DNA from 3 places in the Pelomonas lactea genome. Region 2 is predicted to be linked to each of the others. Evidence: predicted binding sites of a transcription regulator. Region 2 holds the regulator's gene; each other region holds the start of a gene.
The links. The regulator LexA, encoded in region 2, represses DNA repair genes until DNA is damaged. The targets are predictions, from matches to a motif close to ACTGTATNNNNATACAGT.
Positions count from the first base shown of each region.

Region 1: a site for LexA is predicted at 3,732-3,749, ahead of ACG04Q_RS19280 (LexA family protein). Genes of this name have one in related genera too.
Region 3: a site for LexA is predicted at 2,851-2,868, ahead of recA (recombinase RecA). Genes of this name have one in related genera too.

Region 1 is NZ_JBIGHX010000007.1:242,267-246,813, reverse strand. It holds gene ACG04Q_RS19300 (transposase) at 1-629, opposite strand, end outside; gene ACG04Q_RS19295 (hypothetical protein) at 989-1,720, opposite strand; gene ACG04Q_RS19290 (hypothetical protein) at 1,720-2,019, opposite strand; gene ACG04Q_RS19285 (hypothetical protein) at 2,228-2,602, opposite strand; gene ACG04Q_RS19280 (LexA family protein) at 3,116-3,706, opposite strand; gene ACG04Q_RS19275 (hypothetical protein) at 4,077-4,463, shown strand; gene ACG04Q_RS19270 (hypothetical protein) at 4,464-4,547, shown strand, end outside.
Region 2 is NZ_JBIGHX010000002.1:329,361-333,907, forward strand. It holds gene gyrA (DNA gyrase subunit A) at 1-260, opposite strand, end outside; gene ompA (outer membrane protein OmpA) at 524-1,180, shown strand; gene ubiG (bifunctional 2-polyprenyl-6-hydroxyphenol methylase/3-demethylubiquinol 3-O-methyltransferase UbiG) at 1,263-1,967, shown strand; gene ACG04Q_RS05835 (HAD-IA family hydrolase) at 1,973-2,641, shown strand; RNA gene ssrA (transfer-messenger RNA) at 2,655-3,027, shown strand; gene lexA (transcriptional repressor LexA) at 3,087-3,755, opposite strand; gene ACG04Q_RS05850 (asparaginase) at 3,838-4,547, shown strand, end outside.
Region 3 is NZ_JBIGHX010000001.1:852,214-856,760, forward strand. It holds gene rodA (rod shape-determining protein RodA) at 1-493, shown strand, start outside; gene ACG04Q_RS03815 (sensor histidine kinase) at 483-1,994, opposite strand; gene ACG04Q_RS03820 (response regulator) at 1,995-2,666, opposite strand; gene recA (recombinase RecA) at 2,905-3,948, shown strand; gene ACG04Q_RS03830 (regulatory protein RecX) at 3,972-4,514, shown strand.

The DNA.
Region 1 (4,547 bases), on a different contig from region 2:
TGATTCACGGTCTGATGCAGCCTGAACTGCTTTCCAAGCTTCTTGAATGCAACTCCCTCGTCGGTTGCCAGCACAGATTCGGGAATCAGCACATGCCGAGTGGCCAAATGCTCAACGACTTCAGGTGTCTCGGCCATGCCAACGCCCACCTTAGTCCAGACGGAGCCATCGCCCGGGTTGCCGGACCGTCGGCGCAAGGTGATGACCATTCGCCGGTTGAGCGGCAGTACCTGGCCGGTGTTCGGGTCCCGTACAGCACCTTGGTCTCTCAGTTCCACCTGTTCGGTCTTGGCAGCTTTCTTCTGCTCAGCCGACAGGTTCCGTTTGGCCTGCTTCGCGTTGAACGCGTCAACTATCGCCTTTGCTTTGGCATCAGCCTCTTCCACGGTCTTCGGTTGTTGCTGGCGCAGTGGGCGGCCCCGTTTACCCGCAGCATCGTGACCCGAAGCGTGTGCGCCGTCGATTTCGACGACGCCAGCGATGAGCCCCGTGTTTTGCCCACGCACCAGCCCCTCGCGCAAACGGGCGGTCAGAGAGAACGCGGTGTTGTAGCTGACGGTGCCGACCATCTCGCGCAGCGTCAATGCAGGGATGCCGGCGCTGCCGCAGGACCACAGCAGCGTCTGCACGTACACCGACTGGAGACTACGCTTGCAGCTGTCCAGGAGGGTGTTGGTGGTGACATCAAAGTACTTCCTGCAGAACACGCAACGCCAGTCCTCCCGTGCGGCCGTCCACGTGTGCTCGTCGATGGTTCCACAGTGAGGGCACGGCATCTCGGTGTGGCTGCCCCAGCGTAGGCGAGCGAACTCGCGCCGGACGCGGTCCTCGTCCCATCTGTAGACGGTCGCCAGATAGTTCTCCTCGATGCTGCGCTTCGAGGCCCGGTACCGCGCTCCCGCAGACGGCGGCCGATGAACAGACGTGCGCCGTGGCCGACTCGCGGGCAAAGCCGCGGCGTTCAAGGTCGCGGTCCCTGCTTCGCCGCTCATAGCACCTTGCTCATGAACCGGTTGTACAAGTCTTCCGGGACGATGCCGCTTGGCGCATTGGCGGGACGTGCCACTGCTATGCCCTCTCGCGCCAGCCAACGTTCCAGACCGCTGCGCGCCGGGTCTGGGACTTTGCTGAGGCCGACGTAGCGTTTGCCCATCTCCTCGAACGGCTTTGGCACACGCAGGGTGGGCCGCTCGGGCAGCTGCCAACTCTTTGAGTAGGTCCACGACACCGCCCGCGCAAGCAGGTCCCAATGCTGCAGCACTTCGGGCGCATGGCGAAACACTGCAGAGGTCCGTGTTCCCAAGAGGTCGTCGGATAGCTGGCAGACGTAGTCGCATGCGCGACCTTGGGAAGTCAGCTGCGCCCAACCGACACGAGCCCGACGGGTCTCTTCAAGCTCGCTCCAATGCTCGATGACAGCGCACATCCGCGTCGCGGAAGCGCCCCTCGGGGATGCTGGCTCATGCGGCATCTCCGGCAGGGCCTCCTTCACGTACAGCCCGACTGCCACCAATCTCGCGACGAGGTCCCAGATGGTCGCCGACCACCGCGGATAGTCCTTCAGTTCTCTAATGCCGTGGGAGCCAACGCCACAACTGAAAAGCTCGCTTTTGTAGTCAGCGACGATGTCGAGCTTGGAGTATCCGAAGTCCAGTCGCCCGAGCATGTTGTGCAGCGACGCATCCTTGAGCAGGCCTGTGTGCAGAGTGACTGTGAACATCAGGTGCACTCCACATCCCAGGTCTGGTAGTACTGCAAGTCCTCGACCACCTCCATGCCGGTGACCCGCAGGTTCTTGCCCTTCCAGTACAGAACCCGTGCGTCAATCAGCGGTGGCAAGACCTGACCCTGCTGACCGTCGATGGCACTGACGAGTTCTGCTTGAACGAATGCGCGGCCAAGCTGGTTGTTCCGCTCTTCTCGCATGCGAATGACGCCGACGTACTCTTGGGTCGCCTTCCGCTCGCTTGAACGCAAGGGACGGCCTCGGACATTGATGGGGCGGACAGTGGCTCTCATGGGGGTCTTTCGATGGGCGTTTTAGCGAAGCGACCGGATTGCAGCCGGCGCTTCACGGCGCGATGTGCACATTGTTTTAGGCTTTAGAGGGACTGAAAAATGGGTTTGTGCGCCCACGCACAAACGTAAAGTGCAATTGCCAATGACCGTGCGGAAGTCACAGGTGGGAATTCCGGCCGGAGGCGGCGAGTTGCAGAGATTTGAGGGGTCATGGCTTGTCAGCCTCGACGTCGATGACCAGCTCCTCGATGGTCTGTTCGGCCAGCAGCACAAGCTCGAGGGCGCTGCGCTCAACGCAGTCGGCATACAGCCGTCCTAGGCGTTGCGCCACGAGCTGCAGATGAACTGCCTCCCAGCCAGCACGCGCGGCCTCTGCATCGTCCCGCAGGCTCTTCAACTGGGCCGGCGTCGCCGACCGATGTCGCGCTGCATGCTGGAACCTGCGGGCCGTTGTGACCATCTGCACCGTGAGCCAGCGATACCCCCGAATCAGCGGCGCGTCGCGAGGCAGTTCCCAGTCGACGTGCGGCAGCGCATTCAGCAGCGTGCTGGCGTACTCCCGCAGGATGCGTTCTTCCAGCATCGCTGCATCTTCAAACACCCAACGGTCAGCTGGCGCCGTCATGGCGTACCTCGCTAGCGCCCCTGCTGCAATGCGCCTGCTGTGTGACGTCCCGCAGCACCGCAGCGCTCCACAGTCGCAGCCATTGCTGCCAGGCACGAACTGCGTCTTCGACCATGCCAGGCGGCCCGCTGAGACGGTAGGTGCGCTCATGGCCGGTGATGAGCGGGACGCCCTGCAGCAGGCTCGACTCATCGACGGGGGAGCTCACATGGCCAATCCCGGCCACAGCGCCGGACACATGAAACGTTGGCCGAGATAGCCGCGGAATGAGGACCTCAAACGCGCCCCAATGGGCCAGGACAACGGGTGGGGCAGATACGGTGCGGTATGGCCAAGCAGACATGGCGACTCCTTGCGCCCAGTTGGGCAGCAACACGGAAAGACAAAGCTCCGCCATGCACGGCATAGGCCGCGCCGGAGCGCTAGCGGGGGGGATGCGGCACTAGCCGCTAGGGAGGGGCTTCAGCGTTGTCACCTCCGGTGCTTGAAGGTGCGGAAGGAGCCCACCACTAGACCCAGAATCTCCAGGTCCGTGCGAGGACGGATGACCTCGAAGGCAGGGTTTGCGGGCTCGAGGTAGAACCCGGACGCATCGCGGCGCAGCGTCTTGACGGTCAGTTCGCCATCAACAGCCGCAACCACGATGTCGCCCGGCTCGGCCAGCGAGTGCGTCTCCACGACAACCACGTCGCCGTCGAGCAGGCCCGCGTCGCGCATCGAATCGCCGCGAACGTGGCACATCGCCGTTTTGTTGGGCTCCCGGATGAGCAGGTCCTCAACCGAGATGTGGTCGAAAGCGCCATCTTGGCTGGCGGGTTGAGGCAGACCAGCGCGAACGGTGCCGAGCACGGGGTAGGCGAAGAACGACGGCCCGGGAGCGAGCCGACCGCTTGTCCTCGACAAGTAGCCCGCAGCCTCCATGCGGCCTACCAGCTCGAATGCCGACCCAGTCGATGACATGCCCAGCAGGTCAGCGACCTTCGCCAGGGAGGGGAACGCCTTGTTCTCCCTCCAGTAGGTTCGAAGGGTCGCGAGGTGCTTGGTGTCTTGCTGCTGCGCCATGTCTGCCGAATGTTCGTTCGGCACAACTGTATGGAAGAACAGCCTTCCGCGCAATATCAATCTGAGTGTGGACCGGCTCAACAACTGGCTTAGGACAGCGGCCAACTTAAGGCAGATGGTTAATGCACAAGAAAGTCGCCTCAATCAAAGGCGCAAACCTAGGCTGAATAGCTATACATGCCCGTCTGTTCACTCAAATCCACCAATGCAATCAAAACTTCTAAAGCTCAGCGCAGCCACGGCTTTAGCACTTGCTCTAGTTACGTCAATCGCAGCGACCCCGGCCACTCCTACAGGCAGCCCTCTTGAACGAGGTGAAAGACTTCTTACCCTCCTTCAACCGTTACTCCATGGCGAACTATTTCCAAAGATGGATGTCGTCCAATCGGCTCTCGGTATTTCCTTTAAGGATGCGCATGTGAGCATTGCCAGCGGCAACCGAGAGGTCTCTGGCAACGCAACCCTAGCGGCAATGGATTGGCCCGGCTACGCTGACACGTCGGCAGAAGCTACGCAAGCGATGACTCGCAACGTCATCACACTCATGCCCGAGAAAACAAAATGCGCGAGCCCGGCGCCTCTTAAATCAAGCCTCAAAATGGCCCGTATTTATAGGGAAGGGACGGATGGCTGGGAGCCGATGGGAAGCGAACCCGAGTACGCTGGCGAAAACAAGTCGTACTTCTGGAATATTTCACTGTCCGAAATTAACGGATGCATCGCGCGCATCAGCCTTGTTTTTACAAAGAAAGAATAAATGCCTTCGCCCAGTCTTGACTATCCCGTTGTTAATGAAAACAACGTCGCACTGAAACAATTCCTCCGAAGCTGGTTCGACAAT
Region 2 (4,547 bases):
TCGTAAATCGCCGAGTCACCGTGCGGGTGGTATTTACCCATCGTCTCACCCACCGCCTGCGCCGACTTGCGGTACTTGGCGTTGTAGGTGTTGCCCATCTCGTTCATCGCGTACAGCACGCGGCGATGGACCGGCTTCAGGCCGTCCCGCGCGTCCGGCAGGGCCCGGCCCACGATCACGCTCATCGCGTAATCGAGGTAGGAGCGGCGCATCTCCTCCTCAAGGCTGATCGGCAGTGTTTCCTTGGCGAACTGGGTCATGCGCGGCGTGGCGCGCGCCTACATGGGCGCGACGTCCTTGAAGGTAGGTGAAAGGCGCGAATTCTAACGGCCGCGCCACCTTGTAGCAGCAGCGCAACAGCGTCACCGTGCCCATGAACGTAGGCCGCCACAATGCGTCGGTCTCGGTGCCCACATGGCACAATCGTCGAGTCCCTAGGAGAAACCCTAAAGTGCCTCCTAAGGTTAGAGGTTTGAGTACTGACTCTCGCAGGGCAACTGCGGCATTCCTTGAGAGGAGAATCATGAAGAAACTGAATCGCGTGGCGTCGCTGTTTGCGGTGGCTGCGGTCGCTGTTGCTGCATCTGGCGCATCGGCACAGACCATCGACAACTGGCGCGCAACCGACGGCACCGTCTGGAAGAACGGCACCAACGAATACTGCTGGCGTGACAATTTCTGGACGCCCGCCACGGCTGCCAAGGGCTGTGACGGCGAAATCAAGCCGGCACCCAAGGTCGAACCGCCCAAGCCGGTCGCTCCGCCGCCCCCGGCTCCCGCTCCCGTGGCTCCGAAGCCCGTGACGCCGCCGCCCGCTCCGGTCAGCGAGAAGGTCACTTTCGCTGCTGACGCCTTCTTCGACTTCGACAAGTCGACGCTGAAGCCCGAAGCCACCGCCAAGCTGGATGACCTGGTCAGCAAGACCAAGGGCATCAACCTGGAAGTCATCATCGCCGTGGGCCACACCGACTCCGTGGGCAGCGACGAGTACAACCAGAAGCTGTCGATCCGCCGCTCGGAAGCCGTCAAGGCCTATCTGGTGAGCAAGGGCGTCGAGCCGAACCGCGTCTACACCGAAGGCAAGGGCGAGAAGCAGCCTGTGGCCGACAACAAGACCGCCGAAGGCCGCGCCAAGAACCGCCGCACCGAGATCGAAGTCGTCGGTACGCGCAACAAGTAAGCTCTGCGCCTTCGGGCGCTTTGCGCGAAGCCCCGCACGGCCCGTCCGTCGGGGCTTTTTCCTTTTCTGCATCTGATCCGTCATGACGATCAACGCCGATCCTCAAGAGCTCGCCAAGTTTGGCGAACTGGCCCACCGCTGGTGGGACCCTGAGAGCGACTTCAAGCCGCTGCACCAGATCAACCCGTTGCGCCTGGGCTGGATCCAGCAGCTGTGCCCGCTGGCCGGCAAGCGTGTCGTCGACGTGGGCTGCGGCGGCGGCATACTCAGTGACTCCATGGCTCGCGCAGGCGCCCAGGTGCTGGGCATCGACCTGTCGACCAAGCCGCTGCGCGTGGCCGAACTGCACGCGATGGAGGCCGGCACCGAGGGCGTGGAGTACCGCGAGATTGCCGTCGAGGCGCTGGCCGCCGAGCAGCCCGCGAGCTTCGACGCCGTGACCTGCATGGAAATGCTGGAGCATGTCCCGGATCCGGCCTCCGTTGTGCGTGCCTTGGCGACGCTGGTCAAGCCGGGTGGCTGGGTGTTCCTGTCGACGCTGAACCGCAACGCCAAGTCCTTCCTGCTGGCCATCGTCGGCGCGGAATACGTGTTGAACATGCTGCCCCGGGGCACGCACGAGTACGCACGCTTCCTGAAGCCGTCGGAACTCGCGCAGTTCTGCCGCGACGCTGGCCTGGAACTGCAGTCCAGCCGGGGCCTGACGTACAACCCGCTGACGCAGCGCTACAGCCTGGGCAGCGACACCGACGTCAACTACCTGATCGCCTGCCGGCGCCCGCTGTGAAGCGGCTGGCACCGCGCTGGGCGCATCTGCGTGCGGTGCTTTTCGACCTCGACGGCACGCTGATCGACAGCGCGGCCGACCTCGCCCGCGCGGCCAACACCATGCGCGTCGAGCGCGGGTTGGCGCCGTTGCCGCTGGCGCAGTACCGGCCTCATGGCGGCTCGGGCGCGCGCGGCATGCTGGGCCAGGCCTTCGCCGTGGCGCCCGGGCAGCCGGGCTATGACGCCCTCAAGCGCGAGTTCCTCGATCGCTACGAGGGCCTGATGTACGACAGCACGCAGCCGTTTCCCGGCATCGTGGCGGAGCTGGCCGCACTTGCGGAGGCGGGCCTGGCGTGGGGCATCGTGACGAACAAGGCCGAGCGCTTCGCGCTGCCGCTGACGGCCGCGCTGCGGCTGGGCGCGGCGGTCGTCGTTGGAGGCGACACCACCGGCCATGCCAAGCCGCACCCGGCGCCGTTGCTGGAGGCTGCGCGCCGCCTGGACGTGGCGCCGCAGGCCTGCCTGTACGTCGGCGACGACGAGCGTGACGTGATGGCCGGCCGCGCGGCCGGCATGGCCACCGCGGTGGCGGCCTGGGGCTACCTCGGTCCGCAGGCCCGCTACGCTGACTGGCACGCGGATCTGGAACTGAATGTGCCAGGTGACCTCTTGAAGCGGCTCGGTCTGGCCTAAACTACGCGGTCCTGGGGCCGACCTGGTTTCGACGTGGGTGCGGATCCGGAGTAGGGCATGCCGAGCACCAGTCCGCTCGTAAAACCACTGGAAACAAAGTAACTGCAAACGACTCTACGTTCGCACTCGCCGCTTAATTGCGGATGAGCTTCTCAACGGCAGGCCGATGGGCCGGGCTGAGTTCCGCGAGGGGCAAGGCTGAGAAGTCACTCACATCGGCTGGCGTCTGACCGGGTCACTCGGTGGGGCGTGAGATCAAGTGACTGGCGGGAAAGCTAGCGTGCCACTGCGCGAGTTGACCGTGAGATTCAAATCAGCCGGCTAAGCATGTAGATCTGCCCGGTGATGGCTTGCGGACGGGGGTTCAATTCCCCCCGGCTCCACCATCCAAAACAAAAGGCCTGTGTCGGTGACACGGGCCTTTTTCATTTCCATCGAGCCGGCGTCAATTGAACCCTTGTCCACGAATCAGCCCGACGGCCAGGCCCTCGATGCTGAAATGCTCGTCCTCGCTGACGACGATGGGCTGGAAATCGGCGTTCTCGGGCAGGAGTTCGATGCCACCGGGCCCGCGCTTGAAGCGCTTCACGGTCACTTCCTCGCCGACGCGGGCGACGACGATCTGGCCGTTGCGGGCCTCCTTGGCGGACTGCACCGCGAGCAGGTCGCCGTCGAGGATGCCGATGTCCTTCATGCTCATGCCCTTGACCTTGAGCAGGTAGTCGGGCTTCTTGGCGAACAGGCCAGGCTCGACGGTGTAGGTCTGCTCGACATGCTCCTGCGCCAGGATGGGCGCGCCGGCAGCGACGCGGCCGATCAGCGGCAGCGTGAGCTGCGCCAGACTGGGGATGGGCAGGCTGAACTGGCGGGCGCGGTTGACGGCGCTGAGCGTGTCGGACTTGAGCCGGATGCCGCGGGACGTGCCGCCGACCAGCTCCAGCATGCCTTTGCGGGCGAGCGCCTGCAGATGCTCCTCGGCGGCGTTGGCGGACTTGAAGCCCAGCTCGGCGGCGATCTCGGCGCGCGTGGGCGGGGAGCCGGTGCTCTCGATCGCGTGGCGGACCAGGTCGAAGATCTGCTGCTGGCGGGCGGTAAGCTTGGGTTGGTCTTGCACGGGCGGCCTTTTTGTTGGGCTGGTTGTGTATCCAGTATCTGTATTTTTATCCAGGAATCGAAAATTGCAAACCCTTGAGCCCTTGATCGTCATTCTCGGCACGGGCGGCACGATTGCCGGCACCGCGCAGAGCGCCGCGGATGGCGTGGGCTACACGGCAGCGCAGCTGCGTGTGGAGGACTTGCTGGCCGCCGTGCCGACGCTGGCCGGGCGGCGCTTGGAGGCGCACCAGGTGGCGCAGCTGGACAGCAAGGACATGGATGTGGCGACGTGGCAGGCGCTGGCCGCCGCGGTGCAGGCGCAGCTGGAGCGGCCCGAGGTCGGCGGCATCGTCATCACCCACGGCACGGACACGCTGGAGGAAACCGCTTACCTGCTGCACCGCGTGGTGGCGCCGGCCAAACCCGTGGTGCTGACGGCGGCGATGCGGCCGGCGACGGCGCTGGTACCCGATGGGCCGCAGAACCTGGCGGATGCCGTGCAGGTGGCGGCCACGCCGGGCGCAGCGGGCGTCGTCGTGGCGTTCGCGGGGCGGGTGCACGACGCGCTGCAGGTGCGCAAGACGCACAGCTACCGCGTCGATGCGTTCGAGTCGACGGACGGCGCGCTGGTGGCGCGGGTGGAGGAGGGCGCCGTGCGCGTGCTGGGCTGCTGGCCCACGGGCGAGGCGTTGGGCCTGGCACGCATCGCTGCGCCGGCGGCGGACTGGCCGCGCGTGGACATCGTGCTGAACCACGCCGGCGCGGACGGCTGCGTCGTGCGGGCGCTGCTGGCGGCGGGCGTGGACGGCAT
Region 3 (4,547 bases), on a different contig from region 2:
GTACCAGAAGCACCGCGTCTGCACGCTGCTGGACCCGAGCAAGGATCCGCTCGGCAAGGGCTTCCACATCATCCAGGGCGAGATCGCCATCGGCTCCGGCGGCACCACCGGCAAGGGCTTCATGCAGGGCACGCAGACCCACCTGGAGTTCATCCCCGAGCGCACCACCGACTTCATCTTCGCGGCCTTCGGCGAGGAGTTCGGCCTGATGGGCGCGCTGGCGCTGCTGGCCGGCTTCACGGCGCTGATCCTGCGCGGGTTGATGATCGCGTCGGACGCGCCCACGCTGTTCACGCGGCTGATGGCCGGCGCCGTGACGCTGTCCTTCTTCACCTACGTGTTCGTCAACATGGGCATGGTCAGCGGCATCCTGCCGGTGGTGGGCGTGCCGCTGCCCTTCATCAGCTACGGCGGCACGGCGATGGTGACGCTGGGGCTGAGCCTTGGCCTGCTGATGTCGATCGCGCGCGTCAAGAAGCTCGTCAAGACATAGCCGGCGGTGCGGCCGGCGTTGCCGGGAACCGGATCGTGAACCGCGCCCCCGGCCCCTGGCCGTCCGGCGACTCGCCACCGGCTGCGCGGCGCACGCGGGTGTCGTCCAGCATCAGCTCCGCGTCGTGCTGCTGCACGATCTCCTGCACGATGGCCAGGCCCAGGCCCGAGCCCTCCACACCGCTGCCGAGGGACCGGTAGAACGGCTGGAACACCTTCTCACGCTCGCCCGGCGCGATGCCCGGCCCGGTGTCCTCCACCTGCAGCACGACGACCTGGCCGAACGGATCCTCCACGACGCGCACCGTCACCAGCCCGCCCGCTGGCGTGTACAGCAGCGCGTTGTCGACGAGGTTGCGGATCAGCTCGCCGATCAGCACCGGCTGGCCGTGCACGCGCAGCCGGCTGTCGTCCGGCACCACGCCGTCATAGCCCAGGTCGATGCGCCGCTCCAGCGCCCGCGGCACGAAGTCGCGCACCGTGTCGACGGCCACCTCCGCCAGGTTGACCGGCTCGCGCTTCATGGCCTGCTCGGCATCCTCGGCCCGCGCCATGGACAGCAGCTGGTTGACCATGTGCGCGGCGCGCTCGCTGGCCCGCGCGATCTGCGCCAGCGAGCGCTTCAGCTCATCGGGGTTGGAGCGGCCCGCGTCGATCTCGCGCTGGATCAGCTCGGCCTGCGTGCGCAGGCCCGCCAGCGGCGTCTTGAGCTGGTGGGCCGCGTCGGCCAGGAAATGCTTCTGCCGGCTCATGGACGAGTCCAGCCGCGCCAGCAGGTCGTTGATGGCCTGCACCAGCGGCGCCACCTCGTCGGGCACGCGCTGCTCGTCGATGGGCGACAGGTCCGAGCTCTCGCGCGAGCGGATGCGCCGCTGCAGCTCGTTGAGCGGCGAGATGCCGCGCGCCAGCGCCAGCCACACCAGCAACACCGCCAGCGGCAGGATGACGAACTGCGGCAGGATGACGCCCTTGATGATCTCGTTCGTCAGCCGCGCGCGCTTGCCCAGCGTCTCGGCCACCTGCACCAGCATGGTCTTGCCCGGGCCTGCCTGCCCCTCGGGCGCCACCCACAGGTAGGCCACGCGCACCGCGTCCGCGCCCACCTCGTCGTCGCGGAAATGCAGCTCCCAAGGCACGCCGGGTGCGTCGTCGGTGGGGACCGGCAGCGTCGCATCGCCACTGAGCAGCTCGCCGCGCAGACCCAGCACTTGATAGAACACGGTGTCCGACGCGTCCACGCGCAGCAGCGCCGCCGCCTCGGGCGCCAGCGCGTAGCGGTCGCGCCCTTTCTGCGGCGCGTCGGCGGCGGCCACCTGCTGGCCCAGGCTGCGCGCCATCTCGCCCAGCTCGCGGTCGTAGGGCCGGCTCGCGATGCCCTGCGCCACCAGCCACGTCAGCGCCACGCTGATCGGCCAGATCAGCAGCAGCGGCGCGAGCATCCAGTCCAGGATCTCGCCGAACAGCGAGCCCTGCTGCGGGCTGGCGCCGTCCTTGGCAGGCATTCAGGAATTGATCTTTTCGAGGCAGTAGCCGAGGCCGCGCACCGTCGCGATGCGGATCGGCCCCTGCTCGATCTTCTTGCGCAGCCGATGGATATAGACCTCGATCGCATTGTTCGAGACCTCCTCGCCCCACTCGCACAGCCGCTCGACGAGCTGGTCCTTGCTGACCAGCCGCCCGGCGCGCTGCAGCAGCACCTCCAGCAGCGACAGCTCGCGCGCCGACAGCTCCAGCATCTGGTCGTTGATGTAGGCCACGCGGCCGGTCGCGTCGAACGTCAGCGGCCCGTGCTTGATGACGCTGCTGGCCGTGCCCAGGCCGCGGCGCGTCAGCGCGCGCACGCGCGCCTCCAGTTCCTGCAGCGAGAACGGCTTGGCCATGTAGTCGTCCGCGCCCAGGTCCAGGCCCTTGACGCGTTGTTCCACGCTGTCGGCCGCCGTCAGGATCAGCACCGGCATCGTCGAGCCGCGCGCGCGCAGCTTGCGCAGCACCTCCAGCCCGTGCAGCCGCGGCAGGCCCAGGTCCAGGATGACGAGGTCGAACTCATGCGTGGCCAGCGCCGTGTCGGCCTCGGTGCCGCTGCTGACGCGGTCCACCGCATAACCCGACGCGCGCAGCGCGCGCAGCAGGCCGTCCGCCAGCACTTGGTCGTCTTCCGCAATGAGGATGCGCATGGTTGTCTGTCTCCTGCGCCCGATGTTACGGGCCGACGCCGGCTGCCCTCTGCGCTGGCGCAACTCCGCAAACTGGCTCACGCCATGAGCCACCACGCCCGTAGCATCCGATCCACAGACCCGATACCGGCGCTTTCAAGTCCCCTCGCGGGGGCCGTCTGTCCTCAAGACGCCGGACAAAACCACTGTACAAACGTACAGATTGACCCATAATCCACGCATTCACCTGGAGATTCGAATGGACGCCCCCGTCAAAGCCCTCAACACCGAAAAAGCCAAGGCCCTGCAGGCCGCCCTCTCGCAGATCGAGAAGCAGTTCGGCAAGGGTTCCATCATGCGTCTCGGTGAAGGCGAGGTGCTGGAGGACATCCAGGTCGTCTCCACCGGCTCCCTGGGCCTGGACATCGCGCTGGGCGTCGGCGGCCTGCCGCGCGGCCGCGTCATCGAGATCTACGGCCCCGAGTCCTCCGGCAAGACGACGCTGACGCTGCAGGTCATCGCCGAGATGCAGAAGATCCAGGGCACCTGCGCCTTCATCGACGCCGAGCACGCGCTGGACATCCAGTACGCGCAAAAGCTGGGCGTCAACCTGACCGACCTGCTGATCAGCCAGCCCGACACTGGCGAACAAGCGCTGGAAATCGTCGACGCGCTGGTGCGCTCCGGCTCCGTGGACCTCATCGTCATCGACTCGGTCGCCGCGCTGACCCCCAAGGCCGAAATCGAAGGCGAGATGGGTGACCAGCTCCCCGGCCTGCAGGCCCGCCTGATGAGCCAGGCGCTGCGCAAGCTGACCGCCACGATCAAGAAGACGAACTGCACGGTCATCTTCATCAACCAGATCCGCATGAAGATCGGCGTCATGTTCGGCTCGCCCGAAACCACCACCGGCGGCAATGCGCTGAAGTTCTACGCCTCCGTGCGCCTGGACATCCGCCGCATCGGCTCCATCAAGAAGGGCGAAGAAGTCATCGGCTCCGAGACCAAGGTCAAGGTCGTCAAGAACAAGGTCAGCCCGCCGTTCAAGACGGCCGAGTTCGACATCCTCTACGGCGAAGGCATCAGCCGCGAAGGCGAGATCGTCGACATGGGCGTGGTGCACAAGATCGTCGACAAGTCCGGCGCCTGGTATGCCTACAACGGCGAGAAGATCGGCCAGGGCAAGGACAACTCCCGCGAATTCCTGCGCGAGAACCCGGACATCGCCCGCGAAATCGAGAACAAGATCCGCGCGGCCGTCGGCGTGGCGCCGCTGGGCGCCGACGCGGCCGACGAGGCATAAGCCGCGCCGCGAGTCGCCAAAGCATGGCCAGCCACGGGCCGCTGTCGTTGAAGGCGCGCGCCATCGGCCTGCTGGCCCAGCGCGAGCACAGCCGCGCCGAGTTGCGGCGCAAGCTGTTGCGCATCGACCAACAGCAGCGCTCCCGGCAGGCCGACACGCCCACGAGCGATGCCGAGGCGGGTGAAGCCGGCGTGGCATCGCCCGGCGACACCGACGCTGACGACGACCTCCAGGCCCGCTCGACGGCCGTCGACGCGCTGCTGGACAGCCTTGCCGCCGAGGGCTACCTCGACGAAACCCGCTTCATTGAATCCCGGCTGCACGTGCGCGCCGGCCGCTTCGGCGCGCAACGCATCCAGCAGGAACTGGCCCGGCACGGGCTCAAGCTGGACGCCGACCAGCAGGCCACGCTGCGTGAAACCGAACTGGAACGCGCCCGCGAGGTCTGGCACAAGCGTTTCGGCGCCGAGCCGTCGCGCGAAGCAACGGAGCAGGCGCGTCAGACGCGTTTCCTGCTGACACGCGGGTTTGCCCCTGATCTGGTGCGCCGCTTGCTGCGCGCCTAAGGGCTGCTTGACGGCGCACGCAGAGGCATTTTT